2 regions of the Bacillus safensis genome follow, and region 2 is predicted to be linked to the other one. Evidence: riboswitches for the same ligand, from Rfam matches in the RefSeq annotation. Region 2 holds a riboswitch; the other holds the start of a gene.
The links. A riboswitch is a leader RNA that binds a small molecule or an ion and turns the genes downstream of it on or off. The one in region 2 is predicted to bind lysine.
Positions count from the first base shown of each region.

Region 1: it holds a riboswitch for lysine, as region 2 does, so the genes downstream of both, AAYR28_RS15340 (amino acid permease) here and AAYR28_RS12885 (aspartate kinase) in region 2, are expected to answer to the same signal.

Region 1 covers NZ_CP154909.1:2,961,988-2,977,061, reverse strand. The annotation lists gene AAYR28_RS15385 (Na+/H+ antiporter) at 1-330, shown strand, start outside; gene AAYR28_RS15380 (ROK family protein) at 393-1,262, shown strand; gene AAYR28_RS15375 (aldo/keto reductase) at 1,332-2,177, shown strand; gene modB (molybdate ABC transporter permease subunit) at 2,217-2,882, opposite strand; gene modA (molybdate ABC transporter substrate-binding protein) at 2,882-3,661, opposite strand; gene AAYR28_RS15360 (LTA synthase family protein) at 3,777-5,627, opposite strand; gene AAYR28_RS15355 (metal-dependent hydrolase) at 5,751-6,236, opposite strand; gene AAYR28_RS15350 (MarR family winged helix-turn-helix transcriptional regulator) at 6,407-6,835, shown strand; gene sspJ (small acid-soluble spore protein SspJ) at 6,917-7,060, shown strand; lysine riboswitch at 7,182-7,360, shown strand; gene AAYR28_RS15340 (amino acid permease) at 7,553-8,959, shown strand; gene AAYR28_RS15335 (iron-hydroxamate ABC transporter substrate-binding protein) at 9,000-9,938, opposite strand; gene AAYR28_RS15330 (FecCD family ABC transporter permease) at 10,187-11,239, shown strand; gene AAYR28_RS15325 (FecCD family ABC transporter permease) at 11,240-12,262, shown strand; gene AAYR28_RS15320 (ABC transporter ATP-binding protein) at 12,283-13,098, shown strand; gene AAYR28_RS15315 (response regulator transcription factor) at 13,274-13,996, shown strand; gene AAYR28_RS15310 (HAMP domain-containing sensor histidine kinase) at 14,000-15,074, shown strand, end outside.
Region 2 covers NZ_CP154909.1:2,503,137-2,518,210, forward strand. The annotation lists gene sdhB (succinate dehydrogenase iron-sulfur subunit) at 1-132, opposite strand, end outside; gene sdhA (succinate dehydrogenase flavoprotein subunit) at 134-1,894, opposite strand; gene AAYR28_RS12875 (succinate dehydrogenase cytochrome b558 subunit) at 1,932-2,540, opposite strand; gene AAYR28_RS12880 (YslB family protein) at 2,824-3,267, shown strand; gene AAYR28_RS12885 (aspartate kinase) at 3,422-4,657, opposite strand; lysine riboswitch at 4,790-4,967, opposite strand; gene uvrC (excinuclease ABC subunit UvrC) at 5,029-6,801, opposite strand; gene trxA (thioredoxin) at 6,941-7,255, opposite strand; gene AAYR28_RS12900 (alpha-N-arabinofuranosidase) at 7,502-8,980, opposite strand; gene AAYR28_RS12905 (electron transfer flavoprotein subunit alpha/FixB family protein) at 9,056-10,033, opposite strand; gene AAYR28_RS12910 (electron transfer flavoprotein subunit beta/FixA family protein) at 10,077-10,850, opposite strand; gene AAYR28_RS12915 (enoyl-CoA hydratase) at 10,882-11,661, opposite strand; gene AAYR28_RS12920 (TetR/AcrR family transcriptional regulator) at 11,688-12,272, opposite strand; gene AAYR28_RS12925 (AMP-binding protein) at 12,441-14,159, opposite strand; gene AAYR28_RS12930 (immunity 63 family protein) at 14,259-14,714, opposite strand; gene AAYR28_RS12935 (DUF350 domain-containing protein) at 14,877-15,074, opposite strand, start outside.

The sequences.
Region 1 (15,074 bases), 460 kb from region 2:
GAATCGTACAAACAAATCCGTAAGAAAACCGCTGAAGCTGCAGTAGATTCGATCAAACATCATATGACAGATGAAAACCAACAAACGTGCCACCAAGTCATTGGTTTTTACAATCAAGTGATTTTCCGCTGTGAACACGGTCCAAGCTTCTTCCAGCAAAAAGACCGTTCATTTGACCGGAAGAAAAAAGAGCTGAACTTCCAAGCTGTACAGACGATTCGAAATGAAATTCAAACCTTATATGAAGACGGTGAGATCAATCGTGATATTGCCCATCATTTAAGGGAGTATATCAATGACATGGAAGCTGTTCTGCTCACCAATACGTGATGTTGTCATCTTCTCCCCCATGTTTTATGATGAAGAAAGAGAACAAGCAGGGGGGATCAATGATGGCGTATTATGGAGCAATTGAAGCTGGGGGTACAAAATTTTGTTGTGCAATCGGCAATGAGCATGGAGACATCTTAGAGGAAATGACGATTCCGACAGAGCACCCGGAGAAAACAATACAAAAGCTCATTCCATTTTTTGAGCAGCATGACATTGCAGCATTAGGGGTTGGCTCCTTTGGACCCATTTGTGTTCAAAAGGATGATCCTTCATACGGTTATATCATGAACACGCCAAAAGTGGAGTGGAAGCATTATCCGTTCATTCCTGAGCTTGAGAAGCAATTAGGTGTCCCAGTATCCTTTACAACAGATGTCAATGCCGCAGCACTAGGTGAATTAACAAAGGGGGCAGCCAAAGGGCTAAGCAGCTGTTTGTATATCACGGTCGGTACAGGCATTGGTGCGGGAGCTGTTGTGAAAAATGAGCTTCTACATGGCCATTCACATCCTGAGATGGGACATATCCTTATCAGACAGGATGAATTGGATTCGTTTGCAGGTATCTGTCCGGCACATGGAAATTGTTTAGAAGGACTGGCAGCTGGACCAGCGATTGAGAAAAGGTGGGGGAAACCTGCCAAAGAGCTTACGAAGGAAGAAGCGGTTTGGTCACTTGAGGCGGATTATTTAGCGCAGGCGCTTATGCAGTACTCGCTCATTTTAAGCTCAGAGCGCATCATCATGGGCGGAGGCGTCATGAAGCAAAAGCAGTTATTCCCACTAATTCGTGAGAAGCTGGCTGCTTATGTCAATGATTATGTGGACCTGCCGCCGCTTGATACATACATTGTCTCCCCAGGACTTGAGGACAAGGCTGGCATGACAGGTGCGCTGCTCTTAGCCATCGAAGCGAAGAGAAACGCCTGATAATAGAGTTTTGAAGCACAACATGAGATAATGAAAGAGATGGAATCTATAAAAAAGGTGGTTGTTAAAATGGTCAAAAGCTTGAATGAAACCGTAACATTGAATAACGGAGTCGAAATGCCTTGGTTTGGTTTAGGTGTATTCAAAGTGGAGGACGGCAATCAAGTGGTAGATGCCGTAAAAGCAGCCATACGAAACGGATATCGCAGCATTGATACGGCAGCTGTTTATAAAAATGAGACAGGCGTAGGAAAAGCGATTAAAGAATCTGGCGTGAAACGAGAAGACTTATTTATCACATCTAAAGTATGGAACACAGATCAAGGCTATGACAAAGCGCTTGAAGCGTTTGACGCAAGCTTAAACCGATTAGGTCTTGATTACTTAGACCTCTATTTGATTCATTGGCCTGGACCAAATGCAGATACATTTAAAGACACATGGCGCGCACTTGAGAAGCTTTATAAAGACGGGAAAGTCAGAGCCATTGGAGTCAGCAATTTCTACATTCAGCATTTAGAAGAGCTGTTAAAAGATGCTGAGGTTGTTCCAGCTGTGAACCAAGTTGAATTTCATCCGAAACTGACACTTGTTGAACTGCGTCAATATGCAAAGGAAAAAGGCATTCAAATTGAGGCATGGTCTCCGCTGATGCAAGGGAAGCTATTAGATCATGACGTATTGAAAGACATTGCTGCACGCTACAACAAATCTGTTGCTCAAGTCATCTTGCGCTGGGATCTGCAAAGCGGTGTTGTGACAATTCCTAAATCAATCAATGAAGAACGCATTAAACAAAATGCAGACATCTTTGACTTCGAGCTTTCCAAAGAAGACATGGAAAAAATCGATGCATTAAACAATAACGAACGCGTCGGCTCAAATCCAGAGACAATGACGGTTGGTTTTGAATAAATAATAAAATCCTCTTTCTTATATGAGAAAGAGGATTTTTTACGTACTGCTTCGGCGCACAGCCAAGAGCATGATAAAAGATAAGATCACAATACAAATCGTCCAGGCCCAAGCGAGCTCCATTCGTCCAGAATCAATCGCCACATAGATAGCGGTTGGAAGAGTTTGCGTTTTTCCCGGGATGTTGCCGGCAAACATTAAGGTCGCCCCGAATTCCCCAAGGGCTCTGGCAAAGCTGAGGACGCTGCCTGACAAGAGGGAAGGCAGGGCAAGTGGTACTGTAATATAGGCAAAGACTTGGAATGAATGAGCACCATCTACTTTTGCAGCCCCTTCAATATCTGACTCAATCGTAGAAAATCCAGCTTTTGCTGATTGATACATAAGCGGGAATGCCACAACCGTTGATGCAATTACCGCCGCCCACCATGTGAAAATGACCGGCTGGTGGAAGATCCATTCAATTGCTTCCCCGATCATGCTATGCCTTCCGAATATGACGAGCAATAAAAACCCTACAACCGTTGGCGGGAGGACAAGCGGCATCATCAAGAGTGTTTCTACGATCATTTTCCCTTTAAATGATGTTCGCGCCATCCAATAGCCAATCATTGTACCAAAAACAGTTGCCAGCAGCCCGCTCACAACGGCAACTTGCACGGACAGCCAGATGGGAGATAGAAATTCTTCAGTCAGCATGGGCATTATGTCACTTGAAAGCCGTACTTTTTAAAAATGGATTTGGCTGCTTTTGATTGTAGAAATTGAAAAAAGGACTTGGCTTCCTCTAAATGTTCTGTCCCTTTTACGATCCCTATCGGGTAAATGATCGGGGAATGCATGTCCTGATTGGCTTCAGCCGCAATCTTTACTTTTTTGGAAACGAGGGCATCTGTCTTATACACAACACCTGCTTCCACATTTCCTGTTTCTACGTAGCTTAAAACCTGCCGTACATCCTTGCCGTACACAGTATTCTTTTTCACTTGATCCCAGATGTTCAGTTTTGTAAAAATCTCTTTGCCGTATGTACCAGCAGGAACGGATTCAGGTGTGCCAAGAGCAACCTTTCCTTTTATGTGCTCGACATCTTGAAAGCTTTTAATAGAGGAAGAGTGATCTTTTGGCACAATGAGTACAAGCTCATTTTGGATGGCATCCTTGATAAAATGTTGATCGATGTCTCCAGATTTCACAAGCTCATCAAAGGGCGCTTCAGCTGCAGAGAAAAAGAGATCCGCCTTTGCCCCTTGCGCAATTTGCTGCTTCAATGCGCCGGATGACCCGAAATTATTTGTTAATGTCACATTCGGATGCTCATCGTTAAAGGCAGATTCAATTTCTTTAAGTGCATCCTGAAGACTTGCCGCAGCTGAAATGACAAGCTCTGTTTTTTTGGTTGTTGTATCCGATGACTTCATCTCTGTTTGACACCCGCTCAGGAGCAAACAGATGGCGATGAAGGCGAAGAACGTATACTTCATGTTCACACCTCTTATTATTCAATATCATCTGTATCCTTTATTATAAGCAAACTTATTTGACCATTCATAGGCTTTCAGTAAAAAGAGAAAAGAAAAAGCCGCCAGAAGGCGGCTTTTATTGCTGATAAAAACGGAGCAAATTCCCATTGATCACTTTGTCTGATAAGGAAAGCTCTTTATTGGCTTTTTCGATATAAGGCTGACACACCTCATCCTGTTCAACAGGTTCTTTTGTTTTTTGATCATAGCAGGTGTTCTTTGTATAGAGATAATCATCTGTAATAAAGTTCCCGTTTCTCAAAACAGCAAAAGGCGTCCGTTCGTTTGAAAATAAGTCATTGCCAAATTGAATGGCATCCTTCGTTTCAATACCGAGTAAGTGCAGGAGTGTCGGCTTCACGTCGATTTGCCCAGCTGTTTCAGAGATTGTCTGCGGTGCTTGATCTGTGACTCCCGGAATGTAAATCAAAAATGGAACACGCTGCAATTTCACAGCATCATACGGTGTAATCTCATCTTTTTTGAGCAGCTCTGCCATTGCCTGATGATGTGCCTCGGAGATGCCATAGTGATCTCCCATGAGAACAAACATTGTATTGTCATAAAGTCCTTCTTCTTTCATGCGGTCAAAAAAGTTCTTAATGGCTTCATCCTGATAGCGGACGGTCGTCACATAGCGGTTTAAAATGGCGCTGGACGAATCATATTCATCAATCAATTGATCCTTTGGATCAATTTCAAATGGAAAGTGATTGGTCAAGGTAATGAACGTGCTGTAATAAGGCGCCTTCAACTTTTTTAAATAATCAATGGATTGGTCAAAGAAGTCGATATCCTTTAAGCCCCAGCCAGTTGAATTCTGTTCATTGACCTGATACGAATCGACATCATAAAAGCGGTCAATCCCAAACGCTTCATACATCACATCACGATTCCAAAACGTTTTATTATTCGCATGAAATTGGACGGATTGATAGTTCTCTTTTTTCAACTGCTTGTATAACGTGTCGTATTCGTTGTCACTAGCTGTGAAAAAGACAGCGCCGCTGCTAGATGGATAGAGGGAATTTGCGACAATAAACTCTGAATCCGACGTCTTCCCTTGCTCAGTCTGCTGATAAAATTCATCAAAATAAAAACTCTTTTTAGCGAGTTGATTTAAAAAGGGGGTGATGTATTGTCCATTCACCTTTTGATCAACGACAAATTGCTGGGTTGATTCGAGTGAAATGAACACAACGTTCTTGCCTTTAGCAAGTCCAAAATACTCTTCGTTTGGTGCACTGTAATCAGCTTTTGTGTAGTTTGCTACGGTTGAAAGTGTATCTTCATCTGCAAAGGCTTTTTGTCCAATACGCGCTGTTTGGGCAGCGCCGTCATACAGGTGGAACTGGAACAGCCCAAGGTTTCGAACAATCACTTCTCGATCATAAGAGCTTGTCAGAAAGCGAGGGTGATCCAGCATGGCTGAACTGACATGAAACAATAGAAAGCTGCAGCACACGGCATAATATGTTTTGATCGTCTTGAAGGAGGCTTTTGGCGCTAAAGGTTTGCGCTTTAACAGCCAAGCCAGCACCACGAAATCAATGAGCATCAGCAAGAACAGCGGGTGGAATAATTCTGTCATACTGCTGCCCATATCTCCCATGTTTTTCGCTTGGAATAATACAGGGATCGTAATGAAATCAATATAAAATCCATAAAAAATCGTATTCGATATGAGAATCGCCGTCAAAATCAAATTTGCGGTCAATAAAAAAAACTTTTGCTTCGTTTCATTTAAAAAAAGAGCAATCCCAAACAAAGGGAGCAAAAAGCTAAGTGGATTGATCAAAAGCAGCCATTCATGAAACAGATTGGCTGTTCGTATGTGAAATCCGAATTGATAAATGATGTATGTTTTCATCCACATGAAGAGGATGGAGTACACTAAAAACCAGTGATCTTTGAAAAACGCTTTCATTTATGTAGCTCCTCACCATTCTGTATTCAGCTGCAAGGCAAAAACACTTATCTTAAACCTACTAAAAAAATGAGGAATGATCAATTCATATCCTGTGTTTTTTGGAAATCTCTTTTTGATTCATTAGAATGGGATGGATATGCCGCAGATGACAGCGATGTAATAGCAGGTAACGACGGTAAGAGCAGCCAGTACGACTTGTTCTCCTGCGCTGCCTGTTTTGACATAGAAGGGAAGACGCACTTTAATAGAAGCTGGAAATAAAAATTTAATCCCGTTCACTGTTCCTGCATCCAGGATGAGATGGCTTGCCATCCCGACTAGTAAACCGATACTTAGGCTGTCATTTGGAATGTATGTTGTCGCTAGAAAATAAATGATCAGCAAAAATAATAAACTGTGTGTAAACGTGCGATGACCGAACACACTGCTGATCAGCGCCGAGAGCAGCGGGAATTTTCTGCCGATCTTACTTTTTGTATGGCAAAGGTCAGGGATCAGGGCACCTGCTGATCCAGCGGCAGCCATTATCACTGGGTCGAATCCATAATAGTAGGCAACGGCAGTGGAGGCGGCAATTCCGCCCATGATGTGTGTTTTTCCTGTCATGATGCGTACTCCTGTTCTATCTTAGTTCAAGTACTCACTATATCAAGGGTGGATTCATTCAGCAAGGCTTATTTCTAAAGAAAAAGAGGCCAAAAGGGTTGGCTGAATGGAAAAACATTCTATAATAAGGGGGAAGTCATGTTGATACTAACGATAAGGATGCGATTCGGATGGGTAATGCAGACATTTTAAAAGAAATTGTTCTTGTACATTATGAAGTCAGCCGTAAATTAAACCGCAAGTTACTTGAGTTAGAGAAAGACATCACGCCTCCGCAGATATATGCTCTTTCTATTTTGATACAAGGAAAAGTATCACATGCTGAAGAGCTGAAGCAAAGACTCTCCTTAAACCCTGGTGCAGCCTCTATTGCGCTCAATAAATTATGTGAGCAGGGTTATATTCAGAGAGAACGGGACAAGGACGATTCATCACTTGTTCGTTTAGAAGTCACGGAAAAAGGGATGGCGATTTATGAAAAGCATACACGTCTTTTCGGAAAAGTGATTCAGCATATGATGTCAGACTTCACAAAGGAAGATTTAAAAACCTTTCTGTCGTACTTGCAAAAAATGAGACAGACCTTTCATGATGATTGAGCCTCTTCCCTTGAATAAGTCTGAGCGCTGTAGCACAAATTAAACAGGCAATCGCATTTTATGAAAAGGGAGGAAACAGCGATGTCATTTTTCCAAAAGGATAAAAAGGCGAAAAGTGAGAAAGACCATCAGCAGGTAGATCAGCTGTTAGAGGAAGCAAGTAAAGAGCTAGCAGGCGACCCGCTTCAGGAAGCTGTACAAAAGAAGAAAAACAACCAACAATAAGCAGGTAAAGAGCAGAGAAACACTTCTCTGCCTTTTTTCTATGTTTTTCCCTTTGACAGATGTGAGAATGTTTGATAACCTTCGTGTAGTAAAAATGAATAGAAATCCTCACGCTATGTCTCAGTGAGGTAGAGGTTGCGCGGATGATGAGTCACTCATAGGAGAGATGGAATCGTAGATCATGAGAAAAAAGGCATCAGCGCCGAAGTGTAAAGAGAGCTCCAACTTTCTTTATGCTGGGTCTGCATTGAATAAATGCAGGACTGCCACGTCTTTAAAGCGTGGAGGGCTATCCGGAGATCAAGGTGTATGTTTTGAAAAGCATGGACTTTTGTTCAGGCTTTTTTTTATGTTCTGAGTAACAAAAATAAGGGTATGCTGTTAAAAAGGTAATCCATGATGAACATAAAGAATGCAAGTCATTGCTTCACAAATATATCAATGAAGATACTGCCGGGTCTGGTCCAAAGTGAATAAAACGGAGGTACGGAAATGGAACAGACAAAAAAATGGGGTTTTTGGTTATTGACGGCCTTTGTCGTCGGAAATATGGTAGGTTCAGGCATCTTTATGCTGCCAAGTACGCTTGCCCAGCACGCCAGTCCTTTAGGTGTGACGATGGCATGGCTTGTCACAGGCGGCGGTGTGCTGATGATTGCGCTTGTATTTGGGCATTTGTCCATTCATAAGCCGCAGCTGACGGCTGGACCACAAAGTTATGCAAGGGCGCTTTTTAAAGATCCGAAAAAAGGGAAAGCGGCCGGTTTTACAATGGTTTGGGGATATTGGGTGGCAAGCTGGATTAGTAATGTCGCGATTATTACAAGCCTTGCTGGTTATTTAACGACTTTTTTCCCTATTCTCACCGTGAAGACTGAGGTTTTTACCTTTGGAAAAGAAGCGGTCACACTTGGCCAGCTCATGACGTTTATCGTATGTACTCTTCTTCTATGGGGAACACATACCATTTTAATCACAAGCTTAAGTGCTGCGAGTAAATTGAATTTTATTACAACCTTTTCGAAGGTGCTTGGATTTGTCCTTTTTATTGTTGCGGGATTATTTGCTTTTCAAACGGCATTATTTGAACATTATTACTTCCCGGTTGAAACAGGCGGGGAAGGAGTGCTCGGACTTGGAGGCCAAATTCATCATGCGGCTATTTCCACACTATGGGCATTTATTGGGATTGAATCAGCTGTCATTTTATCAGGAAGAGCATCCTCACAGCGTGATGTGAAACGTGCGACGATTACAGGTCTTTTAATCGCACTTTCGATCTACATGATTATCACATTGATTACAATGGGCGTTCTGCCGCATGATCAACTGCAAGGCTCTGACAAACCATTCGTGGATGTGCTTCAGCTTATTATTGGGCCGGCTGGCGGAATTGTCATGGCACTGCTGGCGATTATTTGTTTGTTTGGTTCGATGCTTGGCTGGATTTTACTTGGTTCAGAAGTACCGTATCAAGCAGCAAAGGCTGGTGATTTTCCAGCAGTATTTGCAAAAACAAACAAAAAAGGAAGCCCTGCTTTCGCTTTGACTGTTACAAATATTATGTCACAGCTGTTTATCTTCTCTGTGATGTCACGTACGATTAATGAAGCTTTTACCTTTTTAACCACATCAGCGACACTTGCGTATCTTATTCCGTATATTGTGTCTTCCATCTACAGCTTTAAGGTCATCATGCAAGGTGACACATATGAGCTTCAAAAAGGAAATCGAACAAGAGACGGCATCATTGCACTTGTTGCGATGGGGTATTCGGCTTGGGTCATTATTTCAGGAACAGCCGACTTGAAAACTTTTGGTCTTGGAATCGGTCTATTCTTAGTGGGTATTTTGCTTTATCCATTCATGTCAAAAGGATTTGCCAAAGAAACGGTATAAGATAAGGAAGACGTTTCTCCAGAGATGGAGAAACGTTTTTTTATGACGCAGATGTCAATCGGTCCACAATGAACTCTAGCTGACCTTCTAGTGACACTGGGTCATTAAAGAAGTAACCGACTGGATCTATTTCAAATACACGTTTATTTTTGACGGCAGGAAGTGATGACCAAATGCTGCTTTGATAGACTTGGTCACCATTACTTTTTGAGCCGCTCCATGGACCTGTGAAAATATAGTCGCCTGCGAATTCTGGCAGCTTCTCAAGAGAAATGTTTGCATAGCCGACACCGCTGTCGATCGCTTCTTTTTTGACGACTTTCGGTGCTTTTAATTTCAGCTCGTCATAAATGATTTCTCCCCCGCGGCCAAAGGTGTTTCCAAAGATATAAATACCTTTATCAAATGGCGATACGATCGAAACCGTTTTGCTGCCGACAGCTTTTGTTACCTTTGGTTTCACCTCAGCAATTTTAGTATCCCATTTCGTGATCCATTCTGTTGCTTTTTTTGGTGTACCTGTCATTTTACCGAATTCTTTTAGCTGGTCTTTGAAGGAATATTGGTTGTATTTAACCGCTACAGTTGGGGCGATTTTTTTGTATTGATCAAACTTCTCGTCTTCTCCCCATGCAATAATCATATCTGGCTTCAAAGCGGCTACCTTTTCGACTGATGGGGTCCTTCCGAGATTCTTCACTCCATCTGTTTTCCCTTTATAAAAAGGGTTTTTAAAGATGGGTGATGTCGTAGCAACCGGCGTCTTGCCGAGTGTGACGAGGTCCCCGTAATAGCTTTCTGCAAGAAGCACTATTCGCTTCGGATTTTTCGGAAGCTTCACTTCTCCTTTGGCATCCTGATATGTGATCATGTCTTTCTTTTTCGTTGCAGATTGTTTATTTGAAGTGCTGCCGCAAGCGGCTGTAAAGATCATAAGGATGGATAAAGAAATCAAAAGAAATCCAGTTCGTTTTTTCACAAAAATTCTCTCCTATTCACTTTCCTTTGATAATGATTCTCATTTTCAATTTTATCGTACCATGATAGGTATAAAAATGCATCGGCTAATTTAGAACCAAAAGAAAAATGATGAAATTCTCACAAAAATAAAGAAATTTATCAGAACAGTGATTTCAAAAAGAAAAGAAAGTGATATACTAGACTTCGAGATTGATAATCATTATCACTAATAGAGAATAGACATGAACGGAAAGGAAGAGACTGGTTTTGGGCTCACAATCGAATAAACAGCTGCCAGCCAGCGATGATACGATCGATATTGTCACGAAGCCTTTTGGAACAGCAGCTGTTATCATCATAGGAATGATCGCTTTAGCATTTGGTCTTTTTTTATCAGTATCATTAGGAGCGGCAAACATTCATCTACAGACTGTATGGGAAGCCGTTTTTCATTTTGATCCACATCAAACTTCACATCAAATCATTCGGGAATTGAGGCTGCCGCGTACAGTTGGAGCTGCTCTCGTCGGTGCCTTTTTAGCCGTATCAGGTGCCATTATGCAAGGAATGACGAGAAATGCGCTTGCGTCACCTGAGATTATGGGTGTGACAAATGGTTCCGCATTTGCGATTGCCATTGCACTAGCATTTTTCCCTGGCCAATCTTCTTTTACATTAATTCTTTGGTCATTTGTTGGAGCCGCACTCGGTGCCTCTATTGTATTTGGTGTTGGTACTATGTCAAAAGGGGGGCTGACTCCTGTAAAGCTCGCACTAGCTGGTACAGCGGTTGGAGCACTTTTGAGCTCCATCTCCTCAGCCATTGCCATCCGTTTTGACGTCGCTCAAGATATGAGCTTTTGGTATGCTGGCGGAGTGGCAGGTGTGAATTGGAGTAACATTCATATCATCATTCCAGTTGCCATTGCAGGACTAATCATTGCAATGATCCTTGCTCGTTCGATCACGGTTTTAAGCTTAGGTGAAGAACTGGCGAAAGGGCTTGGACAGTATACGAAAACGGTCAAGGTGCTTGGTATAGTGGTTGTTATTCTTTTAACGGGTGCTGCCGTGTCGGTAGCAGGCTCTATTGGTTTTATTGGGCTTGTGATCCCTCATGTCACTCGGTTCTTGGTCGGAGTGGACTATCGCTGGATTATCCCATGCTCCGCTATCTTAGGGGCCACATTGTTAATTTATGCAGACATTGCTGCAAGGCTGGTCAATGCTCCGTTTGAAACGCCAGTCGGTGCCATTACGGCGATTATAGGCGTTCCTTTCTTCTTATACTTAGCTAGACGTGAAAGGAGCGGGATTTAAATGGAAATGGTGCAGCAAGCAAAGAAAAAGAAATATCAACGAACGATGCTCATGATTTTTTTCGCGATCGTAGCTGTGTTTCTCATTAGTTTAAATACCGGAGAAATTCGGATCTCTCCGATGGATACATTGAAAACACTTTTTGGATTCGGAAGTGAAATGGATGAACTCGTATTATTCGAGTTCAGGCTTCCAAGAATGGTCATCGCTTTACTTGTCGGCGCTTCTATCGCTGTATCAGGAGCGATTTGGCAAGGTGTTTCTCAAAATGGTTTAGCTGACCCAGGTATTCTTGGTGTCAATGCCGGTGCAGGCTTTGCCGTTGTGCTATTTATCTTTGCATTTCAAGGCACGATGACAAATTCAGGTGATCTTACAATTTTTATACTGCCGCTTTTCGCGTTCGTAGGTGCAGGCTTTGCTGCATTTCTCATCTATGTGTTAGCGTGGAAAAAAGGCATCACACCTGTTCGATTGATTTTAACTGGTATTGGTGTGAATGCTGCGTTTTCAGCAGCAATTGTGGTCATCCAGTTGAAAATGAGCCCAAATGATTTTAACCAAGCTATCGTGTGGTTATCTGGAAGCATTTATGGCTCGAGCTGGACGTATGTCCTATCTGTTCTGCCATGGATGCTGATTTTCCTTATATTAGCGCTTGTCAGATCACGCTACTTAAACATTATGAATTTAGGTGATCAGCTGTCCTATGGATTGGGCATTTCTGTTCATAAAGAAAGAAGTCTTCTCATGCTGATTGCCGTTGCATTAGCAGGTGCGAGTGTTGCTGTTGCAGGAAGTATCTCTTTCCTAGGATTAGCCGCACCGCACTTAGCTAGAAAGCTTGTTGGGCCAAAGCATCAAGGAATGATACCGGCCTCCGCGCTGATTGGCGCGCTGTTATTATTACTGGCAGATACAATTGGCCGCGTCATCCTTGCACCATCAGAAGTGCCAGTTGGCCTTGTCGTTTCTGCTTTAGGCGCACCTTACTTCATTTACTTATTGATGAAATCGAACTAATGAGGAAGGAGAGACAACATATGAAATCGCTCGAAACAGAAAAGCTTTGTATCGGTTATCAAGACCGTTTGATTGTAGAAGATTTGAATGTCAGCATCCCAAAAGGCAAGGTGACAACACTGATTGGACCGAATGGCTGCGGGAAATCAACCATTTTAAAAACGATGTCTCGTATTATGAAGTCCAATCGAGGAGCTGTTTACTTAAATGGCAAGGCTATCCATGAGACGCCGACAAAAGAAATTTCAAAACAAATGGCGATCTTACCGCAAACGCCCGAAGCACCAAGTGGATTGACAGTGTATGAGCTCGTGTCATATGGACGTTTCCCGCATCAAAATGGGTTTGGCCGTTTATCAAATGAAGATAAACGAATCATTAGGTGGGCACTTGAGGAAACGGGAATGATTGCTTTTCATGATCGGCCAATTGAAGCACTTTCCGGCGGACAGCGTCAGCGTGTATGGATTGCGATGGCACTTGCCCAGGAAACAGAGCTGCTCCTATTAGATGAACCTACGACGTATTTGGATCTTGCACATCAGCTCGAGATTCTTCAGCTGTTAGAACGCTTAAATAGAGAGCAGGGCCGAACTGTGTTGATGGTCATCCATGATTTGAATCATGCGGCGCGTTTTTCACATTACATGATTGCCCTCAATCAAGGGAAAGTCATAAAAGATGGTACGCCTCATGAGGTCATGACCAAAGATGTACTCAGTCGGGTATTCCATATTGATGCAGAAATTGTGCTTGATCCTAGAACGAATAAGCCGATCTGTTTAACCTATGACTTAATGAATCATGAACGAAAGCTAGAAGCTGTGAATGGATAATAGATGTAAAGGAACCCGGTGCAGCTGCCGGGTTTTTTTGCATGTTTGAAACTTCCTCGTGCTGCCATTTTCTCCAGTTGATATTTTTTCGCTTTTATGCGGAAAAGAGGTACTTTTTTACTTTAGACAATGGTAATATACGGTTAGAGATCATAGCTAGAAAGGAAAGAGATGCGTGGAAACAGCAAAAATATTGATTGCAGATGACGAAGAAGCAATTGTGAAAATGGTTGAACGCGTATTAAAAAAAGAAGGATTCAAGCATATTTATAAAGCCTACCATGCAGATGAAGCATTAGATATTGTCAAAAACGAGGACATCCACCTCTTACTTCTAGATGTAATGATGCCCGGTAAGTCTGGTTTTGACGTTCTGCCTGAAATCAGAAAGTTAACGAAAGTGCCTATTTTCTATTTAACTGCAAGAACGTCTGATGTCGATAAACTGACGGGCTTTGCACAGGGGGCAGATGATTACATCACAAAGCCATTTAACCCGCTTGAGCTAGTGGCTAGAATTAAGGCTCACCTAAACCGAACATATATCTCCTTACAGGAGGAGCAAGAAGACACTCAAAGCCAATATCATTATGCCCATTTCTCCTATCATCCTCATGCAGCCGAATTGAAAGTAAGAGGAGAGGTGACGGCATGTTCTGCTCAGCTTCTTTCTTTGCTGAAGTACTTTTGTGACCATCCGAATGTGGTTCTCTCAAAAGATCAAATCTATGAGAAAGTATGGGGCGTCCCATCATATGGTGATAACAACACTGTCATGGTTCATATTCGAAAGCTGAGGGAAAAGATTGAATTAGATCCGAGTCAGCCAGAATATATTGTGACGATCCGTGGTATGGGATATAAATTTATACCGCACCCTGCAAAGGTCCTTCAATAATTTATGAATTTACGAGCAAAACTTTTCTTTCACTTTGTCGGACAAATGTTTATTGTGATTGCCATTCTGACGATCGGCAATACGTTCTCTGAGAACTTATATTTAAATAAATACTATGAGAACATGACCGAAACTGGTTTAACAAAAGCTGATGGAGATACACTCATGAGCTGGCTTTATTTTAACGAGGATGGAAAAATGGAAGCCGACGATCAGCTCAAGCAAGCAGTGGAAAAAAGAGACGGCTGGCTGCAAGTGATTGATTCAAAGAAGAATACCGTTTATAGCTATCACCGCCCTAAATCAATTCCAACGTCTTATCAAAAGGATGAAATGATCAAGATCTTTGAAAAAAGAGAATTTAAAGATTACAAGATGTACTTCTGGCCAATTGAGATTGATCAAGAAAGTTTTACTGTGTTATATGGGTTCAAAACGAACAGCACAAAGGTAGCCAATTATCTGAAACAGCACGAGAAAAATTTGGCTGCATTATCTCAATATTCGGTTGAAACGAAAGAATTCTTGAAGAGAATGAATGGATCGGTTCATTTGTTCAATGAAGAAGGAAAATATTTAAAAGGCATTCGGGCCAACACTAGTTTGAAACATAACGTAACAGATGTTGAATTGCTCAAGTATCAATCGAAGCCTTGGGAGTTTAGAAGTGACCTCACTTATATGAAGGTGAATAAAAACCTGTATATCATCGTCTCGGTACCAAATAAAGTATACAGCCCAGACGAGCTTTACGATAAAGAGAGAGACGCTTTAAATCAATATACAACCATCTTAATTGCAGGTCTTGCACTCACTATTATTATTGTCATGACATTGTGGTATTCGTATCGTTATGGGCTGCCAATTTATCACATTATTCGCTGGCTGATTTTCTTATCAAAAAATAAATTGCAGGAACCAACAAATAGAAAGGGAATTCCAGTCAGTAAAAATAAAAAGGGCCGTATTAAGCGGGAATACCGATTATTTGAGGATATCCTAAAAACAATGGATCAGCTCACGCTTACATTAAAAGAGAATGAAGCAAACCGAAGAAAAATTCAAACCACAAGGGAAG
Region 2 (15,074 bases):
TCTAATTTCCATGAGTGCAGAAATGACGTTCATATTCGGACGGTAAGGGATTTCAAATTCCTCATCATAAGACTTTCCATCTGCTGTATCTTGACGTGTGATTATGAAATGAATTGTGTTTTTTTCACTCATCTTATTTCTCCACCTTTTTCTTCGAGTAATCTCGTTTACGAGGTGCAATTAACGATACATCGACGTCCTCATAGTGGAATGCAGGCTTTTGATTTTTCCCTTTGAACGTAGCCATCGTTGTTTTAAGGAATTCTTCATCGTTTCTTTCTGGGAATTCCGGTTTATAGTGTGCGCCTCGGCTTTCATTCCGGTTATATGCCCCAATCGTAATGACTCTTGCCAGTTGAAGCATGTTGTCAAGCTGACGTGTGAAGGCAGCGCCTTGGTTGCTCCATGATGCGGTATCATTGATGTTGATCTTCTTGTAGCGTTCCATTAGTTCTTCGATCTTCTGATCTGTTTTTAAGAGTTTGTCATTGTAACGAACCACTGTAACGTTATCCGTCATCCATTCTCCAAGCTCTTTATGAAGCACGTACGCATTTTCAGTACCATCCATGCTGAGGATGTTGTCCCATTTCTCCTGCTCTTTCTTCACGGCGCTGTCAAATAGTGCAGAAGAAAGGTCTTCCGCAGATTTTTCCAGACCGTTAATGTACTTCACCGCATTTGGTCCAGCGACCATTCCGCCGTAAATCGCAGAAAGAAGTGAGTTTGCACCAAGTCTGTTTCCGCCGTGCATTGAGTAATCACATTCTCCGGCAGCGAATAGACCTTTGATATTCGTCATTTGATCATAATCGACCCATAATCCGCCCATAGAGTAATGAACAGCCGGGAAGATTTTCATCGGCAGCTTACGCGGGTCGTCACCCATGAATTTTTCATAGATTTCAATGATTCCGCCAAGCTTAATATCAAGCTCTTTTGGATCTTTGTGAGAAAGATCAAGATATACCATGTTCTCTCCGTTGATGCCAAGCTTTTGCTCGACACATACGTCAAAGATTTCACGCGTTGCGATGTCACGCGGTACAAGGTTCCCGTATGCTGGGTATTTTTCTTCAAGGAAGTACCAAGGCTTCCCGTCTTTATATGTCCAAACACGTCCGCCCTCACCACGAGCTGATTCACTCATAAGACGAAGCTTGTCATCTCCTGGGATCGCTGTCGGGTGAATTTGAATGAATTCTCCATTTGCATAATGCGCACCTTGCTGATAGACGATAGATGCTGCAGATCCAGTGTTAATCATAGAGTTTGTTGATTTACCGAACACGATTCCAGGACCGCCTGTTGCCATGATGACTGCATCTGATCGGAAGGATTCAATTTCCATTGTCGTCAAGTTTTGCGCGACAATCCCGCGGCATACTTCCTCGTCATCTAAAACAGCGCCAAGGAATTCCCAGCCTTCATATTTCGTGACAAGTCCTGCTACTTCATAGCGGCGAACCTGCTCATCCAGTGCGTATAATAGCTGCTGGCCTGTTGTAGCTCCAGCAAACGCTGTACGGTGGTGCTGTGTTCCCCCGAAGCGGCGGAAGTCCAATAATCCCTCTGGTGTTCTATTAAACATAACACCCATACGATCAAGTAAGTGGATAATGGACGGCGCTGCTTCACACATTGCCTTTACTGGCGGCTGGTTGGCTAAGAAATCTCCGCCGTATACCGTGTCATCAAAATGCTCATAAGGTGAATCCCCTTCACCCTTTGTATTGACCGCTCCGTTGATTCCGCCCTGTGCACATACAGAATGCGAACGTTTCACAGGTACGATTGAAAATAGTTGAACAGCTGTTCCCGCTTCTGCTGCTTTAATAGTTGCCATGAGACCAGCTAAGCCGCCTCCGACAACGATGATGCTAGAATTACTCATTGTAGCCCCTCTCCCTCTTCTACTAATCTATTTCCTCTTAAACAAAAGCGAAAATTGCTCTTAGCCCTACATATGAAAGCGCTATAAATATACCTAATGTCACATATGTGGAGATTCGTTGTGAGCGTGGTGAAACGGTAATTCCCCAGCTGACAGCAAATGACCACAAGCCATTAGCAAAGTGGAAAATAGTAGATAAAACGCCGACAATATAGAAGCCTAGCATAAATGGAGAGCTTAAAATATTCGCCATCATGTCATAGTTGACTTCAGCTCCAAGCTGAGCTTGAATTCGTGTTTCCCATACGTGCCAAGAGACAAAAATCAATGTGATAATACCTGAAATTCTTTGCAATCTGAACAGCCAGTTTCTTAAGTAACTGAAGCGAGACGTGTTGTTTTGTGCCGTAAAGGCTATGTACACCCCATAAACAGCATGATAGATCAGTGGTAAGAAAATCACGAACAGCTCAAGTGCATATCTGAAAGGAAGCTGTTCCATAAAGTGTGCAGCTTTGTTAAACGCCTCTGGTCCATTTGTCGCAAAGTGGTTAACCACTAAGTGCTGTATTAAAAATAGACCGACCGGAATGACGCCAAGCAAAGAATGCAATCTCCGATAAAAAAATTCTTTGTTCCCCGACATTACTTTACCCCCTAGTAAAAAAAGTGCAATTGCTTGAAAATTGTCTTACCCCCGCTTCTTTCAATTGTAAGCACTTTATTCAAATTTATTGACAATTTCATTTTACTCCTATGTCAAAAAAGCGTCAAGAAACCGCGTACATAAATTAAAATTTTCCGAAATTTAAAAGTTTTAAATCAAAATTCGTTTTACTACAATAAGAATTTCTTAGACTTCAGGGAAAACTCTGTCATCATATGCCCACATAAGCTATAATAAATTGTTGAAAGAGGGGAGCCGTACAATGAATAAATTCGAATCTAACTTAGAACAGCTAAAAGAAATTGAAGTCAATGGATTTGCCTACGAGCTGATACGCGAAGTTCTGCTGCCTGATATTCTTGGTCAGGACCATTCATCTATGATGTATTTTGCGGGTAAACTGCTTGCTCGTAAATTTCCTCAAGAGTCATGGGAGAAGATCCCCGAATTTTTCCATGATGCCGGATGGGGGACTCTCACGATGGTCCATTCGAAAAAACAGGAAATTGAGTTTGAGCTCGAAGGTCCACTAGTATCAAATCGACTCACCTATCAAAAGGAGCCATGCTTTCAGATGGAAGCGGGTTTTATTGCTGAACAAATTCAGCTTCTGAATGAGCACGTGGCTGAATCCTACGAACAAGTGAAAAAGCGTGCTGAGAAAGTCATTTTAACCGTTAAATGGGATTTAAGAGACCCTAGCTAATACTCTTGATAAAAGGCGCGGACTTCAGGTCACGCCTTTTTTATATGTCTACATCTATCATAGCATACTTAATGAATGGGTTTACGCCCGTTTCAGCCGTTTCCATATAGAAAAAAGAGGCGACCCTCTTTCATGAGATCACCTCTTTACCTTTTTAAGAGTGAGCAGCGGCGCTCACCTTTGATAAATCAAACGCGTCATGCAGCGCTTCAACCGCTTTGACCATATCATCACGGCCAACGACCGTTGAGACTTTGATTTCAGACGTACTGACCATTTTCACTTGAATGTCTTTTTGCGCTAACACAGCAAACATTTCAGCAGCTACCCCTGGATTTGAGACCATTCCAGATCCCACGATGGATACTTTCGCTAATTTGCTTTCTGTCTCAATCTGCTCGTAGCCAAGCGCCCCTTTATATTCTTCTAATACTTCAACTGTTTTGGACAAATCATCCGTTTTGACAGAGAAAGAGATGGAAGTCTGGTTAGTGCTTGTGACGGACTGAATGATGATATCCACATTGATATTCTGTTTCGCAAGCGTCGTAAAAATGGTCGATAATGTTGTTAAACCACTTGAAAGCCCGCACACTGTCACACGTGTAATCTGATCTTCAAATGCAATGCCTCTGACGACTAAGTTTTGTTCCATGGACGATTCCTCCTCAATTAATGTACCCGATTCATTTTCAATACTAGAACGGACTTCTAGCGGGACTTGATAATTTTTCGCAAATTCAACAGCTCTTGGATGCAGAACCCCAGCTCCTAAATTAGCCAGCTCAAGCATCTCATCGTATGAAATGCCCGCAAGTTTCCGCGCAGATGATACATAACGCGGATCTGTCGTAAACACTCCTGGTACATCTGTGTATATATCACATTTATCAGCTTTTAGTGCGGCAGCTAGTGCCACAGCTGTTGTATCTGATCCGCCGCGGCCAAGAGTTGTGATATGTAAGTCATCTGCAATTCCTTGGAAGCCTGCCACAACAACGACTTTCCCCGCACTTAATTCCTCTTTTATTCTTGATTCATCAATGTCCACGATTCTTGCATTTCCGTGTACGTGCTCTGTTTTCATACCAGCCTGCCAGCCTGTAAAGGAAATGGCATCATAACCTCTTGTTTGTAGCGCCATCGATAATAATGAAATGGTCACTTGCTCACCAGTTGCGAGCAGCATATCCATTTCTCTTTTGCTTGGATCGTCTGTGAGTTCTTTCGCTAGGTCTACTAGAACATCCGTTGATTTGCCCATCGCTGATACAACCACAACCACATCGTGTCCTGCCTCGCGTTCAGCGATCACTCTCTCTGCGGCATTGCGAATTTTTTCTGTCGACCCAACGGAAGTTCCGCCAAATTTTTGTACAATTAATCCCATGTCTACCACCCTTTTTCAAAAGTTCACGTGTGAGAGAAGAGGCAGCTTGGAGACTGTCCGCTCACTGCAAATAAAAAAGCAATGAGAGAACAAATCTCCCATTGCTTTAAAATCATCATTAAACGATGCAAACAATGAGATAGCCCTCCAAGAAATGAATTCTTGACAGCCCTACATTTCTTCAATGTACAGCCAGCGAATAAAATGAGTGGATTTTATTCACTTCGGCGACGCTCCCCTTTCAGCCCTCTTCTTAGATCCCATCGATCTCCGAAGGCTTACTCTTGAAGTTCGCACCTCTATCTTCAACAAACAACACGTTCATTTATTAAATTAGTCACATCTTAACAGACTTTTAATAAAAGTACAATCTATTTTTTTAATGCTTCCATTAAAAGTTCAGCCGTCTGTTTCGGAATGCCAGCCTCCTGAAAGTCTTGGATAGAGGCTTCCTTCATCTTTTTCACAGAGCCAAAATGTTTAAGGAGCTGCTTTTTACGCTTTTCTCCGATACCTGGTACATCGTCTAAAATAGACTGGAATGCATTTTTTCCGCGGAGCTGCCGGTGAAAGCTAATGGCGAAGCGGTGCACTTCATCTTGAATGCGCTGCAATAAGTAAAAGGCCTGGCTATTCCGCTCCAGCGCAACAATTTCAAGTGTATCTCCCATCATGAGATTCGATGTCCTGTGTTTTTCATCTTTTACAAGACCTGCGACTGGGACAGACAGATTCAATTCATTTTCAAGCACATCGATGGCTGCGTTGATCTGTCCTTTTCCTCCGTCAATTAAAATTAAATCTGGCAGCGGCAGTTCATCCTTTAACACACGGGTATATCGTCTTCTAATGACTTCACGCATGGATGCATAATCATCTGGCCCTGAGACGGTTTTTATTTTGTATTTTCGGTATTCCTTTTTATAGGGCTTCCCGTCCTGAAAGACGACCATGGCAGAAACCGGGTCTGCTCCTTGAATATTTGAGTTATCAAATGCCTCGATTCTGTATGGCATATAAATATTAAGTGCATCCCCGAGTTGCTTCACCGCACCAATTGTCCGCTCTTCATCACGCTCAATGAGCGAAAATTTTTCTTTTAAGGCGATTTTGGCATTTTGATGCGCAAGTAAAAGCAGATCCTTTTTCTTTCCTTTTTTCGGCTGGTGAACGTTCGTCTCAAGCAATTGCTCAATCATCTCTTGATCAACACTGTCCGGCACCAGAATTTCCTTCGGCAGAAAATGATTGTTCTTTTCATAAAATTGCCCCATAAACGTGAGGAACTCTTCCTCAGGGTCCTGATACATAGGGAACAGGCTGACATCACGTTCAATCAATTTCCCCTGTCTGATAAAGAAAACTTGGACACACATCCAGCCTTTATCATAGGCATAGGCAAAGACATCTCGATCTGATAAATCACTCATCGTCATTAACTGTTTTTCCATCGTTGAGTCGATATATGCGATTTGGTCTCTCAGTTCTTTTGCCCGTTCAAACTCTAAATTTTCAGCGGCTTCCTGCATCTTTTCGGTGAGTTCTTTTTTGATTTGCTGATGTCCCCCGTTTAGAAACCTTGTGATTTCGTCCACGAGCTGCTTATTCGTTTCCTCGGAAATGTCATACACACATGGCGCAAGACATTGTCCAAGATGATAATAAAGACAGACGCGGTCAGGAAGGGTGGCGCATTTTCTCAGTGGATATAGGCGGTCGAGCAGCTTTTTTGTTTCTCGAGCTGCTTGTACGTTTGGGTATGGACCGAAATATTTTCCTTTGTCCTTTTTTACATTGCGGGTGACGATCAGCTTAGGATGGCGTTCATTCGTAATTTTTATAAAAGGATACGTCTTGTCATCCTTGAGCATGACATTGTATTTTGGGTCATATTTTTTGATTAAATTCAGTTCTAAAATGAGCGCTTCGATATTAGAAGAGGTGACAATGTATTCAAAATCTTCAATTTCACTGACAAGCCGCTGCGTTTTGGCGTCATGTGATCCAGTGAAATAAGAGCGCACCCTGTTTTTTAAAACCTTTGCTTTTCCTACATAAATGATCGTATTTTGTCTATCTTTCATTAAGTAACAGCCTGGTTGATCCGGCAGGACTGACAGCTTTTCTTTGATTAGTTTGTTCATCTTTTCATCCGTCCTTGTTTTCCTCTTTCACTCCTTCTAGTGTATCACGAACATTTGTTTTATACCATGTTGAAAGAAAAGCGGCTCTCGTCTTTACGAGAACCGCTTCAATGATTATGCCGCTTGAGCATAGATTGGTTTATAGATGTTTGTTGACAAGCTCAGCAAGTGCTTCTTTTGGTTTGAAACCAACAGAAGTTTCTACAACTTCACCGTCTTTTAAAACAAGAAGTGTTGGGATACTCATAACGCCGTATTTACCAGCAGTTTCTTGGTTATCGTCTACATCAATTTTTACAATTTTCATTTTGTCGCCCATTTCTTGATCAAGTTCTTCAAGAACTGGAGCAATCATTTTACAAGGTCCACACCATGGTGCCCAAAAGTCTGCAAGAACAACACCTTCTGCAGTTTCTTGTGAAAATGTTGCGTCAGTAGCTTTTACGATTGCCATTATTCATTCCTCCAATGTAAATTATGCTTTTTAGTATAGCATCTACCAATGTGACTTGCGAATGAAATGCTTACGAATCATTTTTTAGGAAATGAATTAAAAAACAAACCGTATAATCGCACCAATAACAACAATCGCACCGATGATCATAAGAATGGTTCTAAGCATATGACATGACACCCTTTCCGCTTCATTTACAATGTATGATGCCCCAACATTCTTCTCATCAAACATCGAAATATGCAATTAAGCGAGGTCGACAGTTATCATGACCACTGACATTGGCGGCAGCTCCACCGTTAAATCGCCGGACTTTACAGCCATTTGCTGAAAGTCTTTTGGCTGAACAGAATGAGGATCATCGAATGTATTATGGGCATTCATGCGATCAGCCGTCAGTACACGTCCAGTGACTTTCGTTTGTTCTTCAATCCCTGCAATGGCAAGGGATATCTCTGTTTGTTCATGCGGATTCAAGTGACAGTAGCTAATATGCATCTTACCTGATGAACGCGAGGCTGACACACTGACCTGAGGAATTTTTTCACCTCTTCGTTCATACGGCGGTGAAACGAACTCCACTTCAAGCGCTTCTTCCTCTTGATGCACTTGAAACATGTGAAATACATGATACGTAGGTGTCAGAAGCATCTTTTCGTCCTTTGTTAATACCATCGCTTGCAGCACATTGACCGTCTGAGCAATATTTGCCATATGAATCCGCTCGCAATGGCGATGAAAAATATGAAAATGGAGTGCGGCCACAAGGGCGTCTCTTAGTGTGTTTTGCTGATATAAAAACCCAGGATTTGTCCCTGGCTCTGGGTCATACCATGTCCCCCATTCATCAATAATCATCCCGATTCGCTTGTCTGGGTCATAACGATCCATGATTTCTCCATGGTCTTCGACAAGCCGTTCCATCTCATAGGCCTTTTTCAGCGTGATAAACCATTCATCCTCATCGAATTCAGTCGCTGATCCTTTCTTCTCCCATGTACCCGGTACGGTGTAATAATGTAAACTGAGCCCATCCATCCACGGTGCGGCCCGCTCCATCAATACCTTCGTCCAATTCACGTCATTAGAGTTCGCGCCGCAGGCGATTTTATAAATACGCTGCCCTGCAAACTCTCTTACGTACGTTTGATAGCGTTTATATAAATCTGCATAGTATTCAGGCGTCATATTCCCGCCGCAGCCCCAGCTTTCATTGCCTACACCAACATAGGTCAGCTTCCAAGGTTCTTGTTTTCCATTTTTAATGCGCCAATCTGACATAGGTGTCCCTTTTGGAAATGTCATGTATTCGATCCAATCGGCTAATTCTTGAACAGACCCGCTTCCCACATTGCCGCAAATGTAAGGTTCACATTCAAGCAGCTCACACAATGCCATAAATTCATGCGTACCAAATGCATTGGATTCAACCGTACCACCCCAATGGGTATTGACCATCGGCTTTCGTTCACTCAGATCACCTACACCATTTGCCCAGTGATACTCGTCTGCGAAGCAGCCCCCCGGCCACCTCAGCACCGGAATATGTAATGCTTGAAGGGCCTTCAGTACATCAGTACGAATCCCCTCAATATGATCAATCTCTGAGTCTTTTCCTACCCAAATCCCGTCATAAATCCCTCTTCCTAAATGCTCTTGAAAGTGCCCGTAAATGTGTTTAGAAATGCGTCCGATCACGTCATTGACTTTTACTGTCCCCTTCACTTGTCAACCGCTCCTTTTCTTCTTAATAACATACAAAAAAACCCAGAATACCTAGGCATTCTGAGTGTATGAGCGTTACGAGTGGATATTCATCTTTTTTAACTCTTCATTCAAAAGCGGTACCACTTCAAACAAGTCACCAACAATTCCATAATCGGCGATTTTGAAGATTTCCGCTTCTGGGTCTTTGTTGATGGCCACAATGACTTTACTGTTAGACATTCCCGCTAAATGCTGAATCGCTCCTGATATCCCGCATGCAATATAAAGGTCTGGTGTGACGACTTTTCCTGTCTGGCCAATTTGCAGGGCATAATCACAGTAGTCGGCGTCACAGGCGCCGCGCGAGGCTCCGACTGCTGCACCCAGCGTCTCAGCGAGTTCATTCAGCGGTTCAAAGCCTTCCTTGCTCTTAACCCCGCGCCCTCCAGCAACAATGACCTTTGCTTCTGATAAATCTACACCTTCTGACGTTTTTTTAATGACTTCCTTCACGATCGTCCGAAGGTTTTGAATGTCGACAGAAACTGGTGTGACTTCTCCGCCTCGTGACGTATCCCGCTCAAGTGGTGCCACGTTATTTGGCCGGATGGTTGCTAGAAGCAGACGGTCTGTCGAAATGACTTTTTCGAAGGCTTTTCCAGAGTAAATCGGTCTAGTGAAAACAAGATGTTCACCGGTAACGCTTACATCAATCGCATCTGAAATCAAGCCAGTCTGGAGACGTGCGGCTATTTTCGGCGACAAGTCTTTTCCGATAGATGTATGGCCAAAGAGTACAGCATCTGGATCAACCTGATCTAATATGGCTTGAAGCGCCTGCGCAAAACCATCTGACGTATAATATGAAAGGTGCGGATGCTCCACAATCATGACATGATCCGCTCCATAGTAAAGCAGTTCATCCGCTAGGCCTTTGACGTCATCCCCTATTAACACGCCAATGACCTCACCGCCCTCTGCCACTTTGTGAGCGGCAGCAATGGCTTCAAATGTCACATTTCTTAATTTACCGTCACGACTTTCTCCAAGTACAACAACTTTTTTACTCATCTTCAAGCTCCCCCTTGTTCTCGTGATATCGTAAAGTGGATGTTTAGATGACTTTTGCTTCATTTCTGAGTAGATCTGTCAGTTCTTTGACTTGATCCTGAAGCTCGCCGCTCAGCACCTTGCCACCCTCTTTTTTCTCCGGTAAGAAACGTTCAATTGTTTTGATTTTATATGGTACATCGTCTTCATCCAGATCTAAATCATCAAGTTCCAATTCTTCTAAAGGCTTTTTCTTTGCCTTCATAATGCCTGGTAATGATGGATAGCGAGGCTCATTGAGTCCTTGCTGAGCTGTGACGACAAGCGGGAGTTCGGCAGAAATGACTTCCACATCCCCCTCTGCATCTCGTTCAATCGATACAGAGCCGCCGTCAATTTGAATACTTGTTATCGTAGTCACATATGAAAAACCGAGTAATTCAGCAAGACGCGGGGCTACCTGTCCAGAGCCGCCGTCAATTGCTACATTCCCTGCTAAGATCAAGGAAGCCTCTTTGTCTTTTAAATAGTGATAAAGAATGGTAGAAGCTGAATATTGGTCCCACTCTTCTAAGTCATCTTCGACGTTTAACAAGACAGCTTGATCACAGCCCATAGCAAGCGCTGTTCTCAGCTGTTTCTCTGCATCCTCACCGCCAACTGTCACAACGGTCACTTCTCCCCCGTGCTCATCACGAAGCTGAATGGCTTCTTCAATGGCATACTCGTCATAAGGATTAATAATGAACTCTGCTCCATCTTCTTGAATTGCACCAGACTGAATCAAAATTTTCTCTTCCGTGTCAAACGTACGCTTCATCAAAACAAATATATTCATTTATTTCTCCCCCTTGTGTCGTACTTATCCCTTATTCCCCTTTAAAGTTCGGTTTGCGCTTTTCAATAAAGGCCTGGATGCCTTCTTTGGCGTCATTTGATTGGAAAACCTCACCAAATTTTTTGGCTTCCAGTTTCATTCCGCCGTCATATGAATACAGTTTTGTTGCGTTCAATAAATCAAGCACATATTCAAGTGATTTAGGGCTTTTTGCCGCAAATTTCCCCGCAAGTGTTTTGGCCGCTTCGAGCGCTTCTTCCTCTGTTTCTGCCAGCTTTGTAACAAGGCCGCACGTAAATGCTTCTTCACCTGTAATCGGTTCAGCTGTTCCCATCATTTCAAGTGCTTTAGCAGAACCAACGTAGCGCGGGAGGCGCTGCGTGCCGCCGAATCCTGGAATAATGCCAAGGTTTAGTTCTGGCAGTCCAAGCTTTGCATCTTTTGTTGCGATTCGGATATCACAAGACATAGCAAGCTCAAGGCCTCCGCCTAATGCTGCTCCGTGAATCGAGGCAATGACTGGCTTTGGACACTGTTCAATCCGTTCAAAGACTTGCTGTCCTCTATCAGCGAGGCTTGCATAATCAGACTCTTCCTGTAAAGTCGTAAATTCTTTAATATCAGCACCTGCTGAGAAGAATCTGCCTTCCCCGTGGATCACAATCGCTCTTACTTCTTCATTCTGTTCGATCTCTTCGAACATGTCATTAAGCTCAGTGAGCAGCTGAGAGGATAAGGCATTTGCAGGCGGGTTCTGAATCGTGATGAGCGCTGTCTGTCCTTCATGATGTAAGCTGAGTATTTTTTCCATGTCAATCATCCTTTTTCACATTGTCTTTAGGATTGATGTATTCCGTTTAACAGCAGATCATGTACATTTTCTGCGAGTGCAGGCAGATCATACTTTTGATCATTCATGACCCATGTTGTTGCGGTTTCATCAATCGTCCCAAATACCATTTGTCTCGCTAAGCGGACATCTAAATTTTGTCTAAATTCTCCTGTTTTCTTTCCTTCTGTTAAAATAGACTCGAGCATATTTAAATACCCTTTTAGCACCTCATTGATTTTTTGCCGCAGCTCAAGGTTTGACTGCCTGAGTTCAAGCTGTGTCACAAGAGCCAAATGATGATTCTGCGCCAGCATGCGAAAATGCTCCTCAATCAACAGTAGAAGCTTTTCTTTGGCAGATGGCTTCTTTTGGATATCTGTTTCCATCCGTTCGATGAATTGTCCCATTTTTTCTTTGAACAATGAGATGAGAATATCCTCTTTGTTTTTGAAATAAAGATAAATGGTTCCGTCTGCCACCCCTGCTTGTTTCGCAATCTTTGAAACTTGTGATTGATGATAGCCGTTCTCCGCAATCACCACAACTGCTGCATCAATAATTTGCATGTACTTCGGTCTTTTCTGCTTCAATGTGCTTCGTCCCTTTCTAAATTGAATGAGCATTCATTCATAACTTTATGTTAAAAAGAAACGGGTGATTTGTCAAGAGATCTTCTTCTTTCTTTTCAACCTTTATCATACCAGAGCAGACTGTCATCATTCAAATCATCCGGCCGCTCGACCGGATGATGAAGGTCGTTATTTCTTCAATTGATCGACAGGTGTCTCAGATGATGAAGCTTGCTTTCTTTTTTCTTCTTCAATTAATACTCTGCGCAAAATTTTTCCGACAGCCGTTTTAGGCAGTGATTCTTTAAATTCATACACGCGCGGTACTTTAAATGAAGCAATTCTCGTTCTGACAAAGCGATCGAGTTCATCCTCTGTTAAATAAGCATCCTTTTTCGGCACAACAAACGCTTTTACTGTTTCTCCTCTATAAGGATCTGGTATGCCTGCGACAACGGCTTCTTGTACAAGCTCATGCTCATAAAGGGCTTCTTCGACCTCTCTTGGGTAAATATTATAACCGCTCGCAATAATGACATCTTTTTTCCGGTCAACGATATAGAAAAAACCGTCCTCATCCATATACCCAATATCTCCGGTGAAAAACCATCCATCCCTTAATACAGCTGCTGTCTCCTCTGGCTGATTCCAGTAGCCTTTCATAATTTGCGGCCCTTTGACGATAATTTCTCCGTGCTCATACGGCTCTTTAAGGCCACCCGTTTCCTCGCAATAAATGCCTGCGTCTGTCCCAGGCCACGGGCAGCCAATGCTGCCTGTTTTGTTCGCTCCCCATAAAAAGTTAGAATGGGTCACTGGCGAAGTTTCTGAAAGACCATACCCCTCTACTAAACGCCCTCCTGTTAATTTCTCAAAGCTCTGTTTGACTTCAACAGGAAGAGCCGCCGAGCCGCTTAAACATGCAGTGATGGACGACAGGTCATACTTTTCAATGTTCGGATGATGCAGCAAGGCAATATACATGGTGGGTGCACCTGGAAAGAGCGTCGGTTTCTGTTTTTCAATCGTTTTGAGGGTATCAGCTGCGTCAAATCGCGGAAGGAGAATCATTGAATGCCCTTCTTTGACAGCAAGATTTAATACGGTCGTCATTCCGTATACATGAAAAAACGGAATGATGCCAAGGATTCGTTCTTTGCCTCTTGTTGTTTTATACATCCAAGAAGCGCACATTTCAGTATTCGCTAAAATATTTTCATGCGTCAGCATGACCCCTTTTGGTAAACCAGTCGTTCCGCCTGTATATTGCAAAACAGCGACATCCTCTTTCGGTTCAAAGGCAAGCGCCGGAATCTGTTCTTCTGACGATTCTTTCATAATTTGTGAGAAGTGATGAATGGTCTCGCTTTTCTCTACTTGGATGACCATTTTATTTTTTCTTTTTTGGACGATAGGAAACAGAATGTTTTTCGGAAATGGTAAATAATCCTGCAGTTTGGTGATGATCAAGTGCTCCATACTTGTCAGCGCTTTCATTTTATAGGCCTTTGGATACAATAAATCCAGTGTAATCAGCACTTTTGAGCCACTGTCCTCCATTTGATATGCCAGTTCTTTCTCCGTATAAAGCGGGTTCGTTTGAACAACGATGCCGCCTGCAATTAAAACAGCATAATATGAAATGACAGATTGAGGACAGTTTGGCAGCATGATTGCTACTCTGTCGCCTTTTTTCACGCCAATTTTCATCAGGTGACCAGCTAGTTTCAATGCTTCTTCCTGGAGCTGTTCATAGGTGATGTTTTTTCCTAGAAAATGAATGGCTGTATGCTCAGGTGCAGCCTCTGCGGAGCTGAATAAGTAAGATTGTAACGTCTCATTTGGAATGGTGAGTTCGTGGGGAATTTGATTCGGGTAATGCAGAAGCCAACGTTTATCTGACTGCATAAAAACCCTCCTTCCTGAACTTTCGTACTATTTTATTATAGCAAACTTTTCCTTAAGGCAGTTTTCTTTTTTCAAATAGAGCTTGGTTCCATGGCATCTTTACTTCTTTGCCGGTGTTTCGATCGATGCTCTTTTTCCTTCATGATGCCAATGTTCATATAATCCACCGATTGCACGAAATGACTCATTTACTCTCTCCACGATCTGTTGATGGATACTCGGGTCATTAGGTAAATGCGTCTGGATGTTGTCGACTTGATACTGCCTCATCATATCTATGTAGACTGTAAGAAAGATTGTGTCTTCTAAAATCCAGTAAATGACTTCATCCGCCGCTTTTGTTCTTTTATGCAGCATTTGGATTCCTCGTTCATATTGAATAAGAATATAGCCACTCGGATCGATTTGAATATAAGGGCTCAAATCATCAAAAAATCCAGTCGTTTGAAATGGACGTGCAATATACGGTTCGTATATGTCTCTTGGCAGGGAAGTCATTTGGAGACAAGTATCAATTCGCTTTATGAGTTCGTCTTTTTGCAGAATTTGCTTCATGTGATTCACCGCCTTCTGGTGAGATAAAAGCTGCCAAGGAATCCCTGACAGCTTTCTCACTTTGTCTTCTTCATTTCACAGGAACATGTAAACGGCACCAATGACCGCAAAAGTGCAGGCAACTACGATTAATACTTTTGCTAGCTTTTCCATGTCGTCTCCTTAAATGCCGGCTGCTACTACATAAGACAGCCCAACTGAAATAATGAGTGAAATAAACCCGACCGCTCTATTATCATTCTCAATTTCTTTGTCTACTTTAAATCGTGGTGTTAAAAATTCAAAAATGAAATAGCTGACAAGCAGCATCACAAAGCCGTATACGCCCCATCCAATCATTTGCAGAAGGGAATTGTGCTG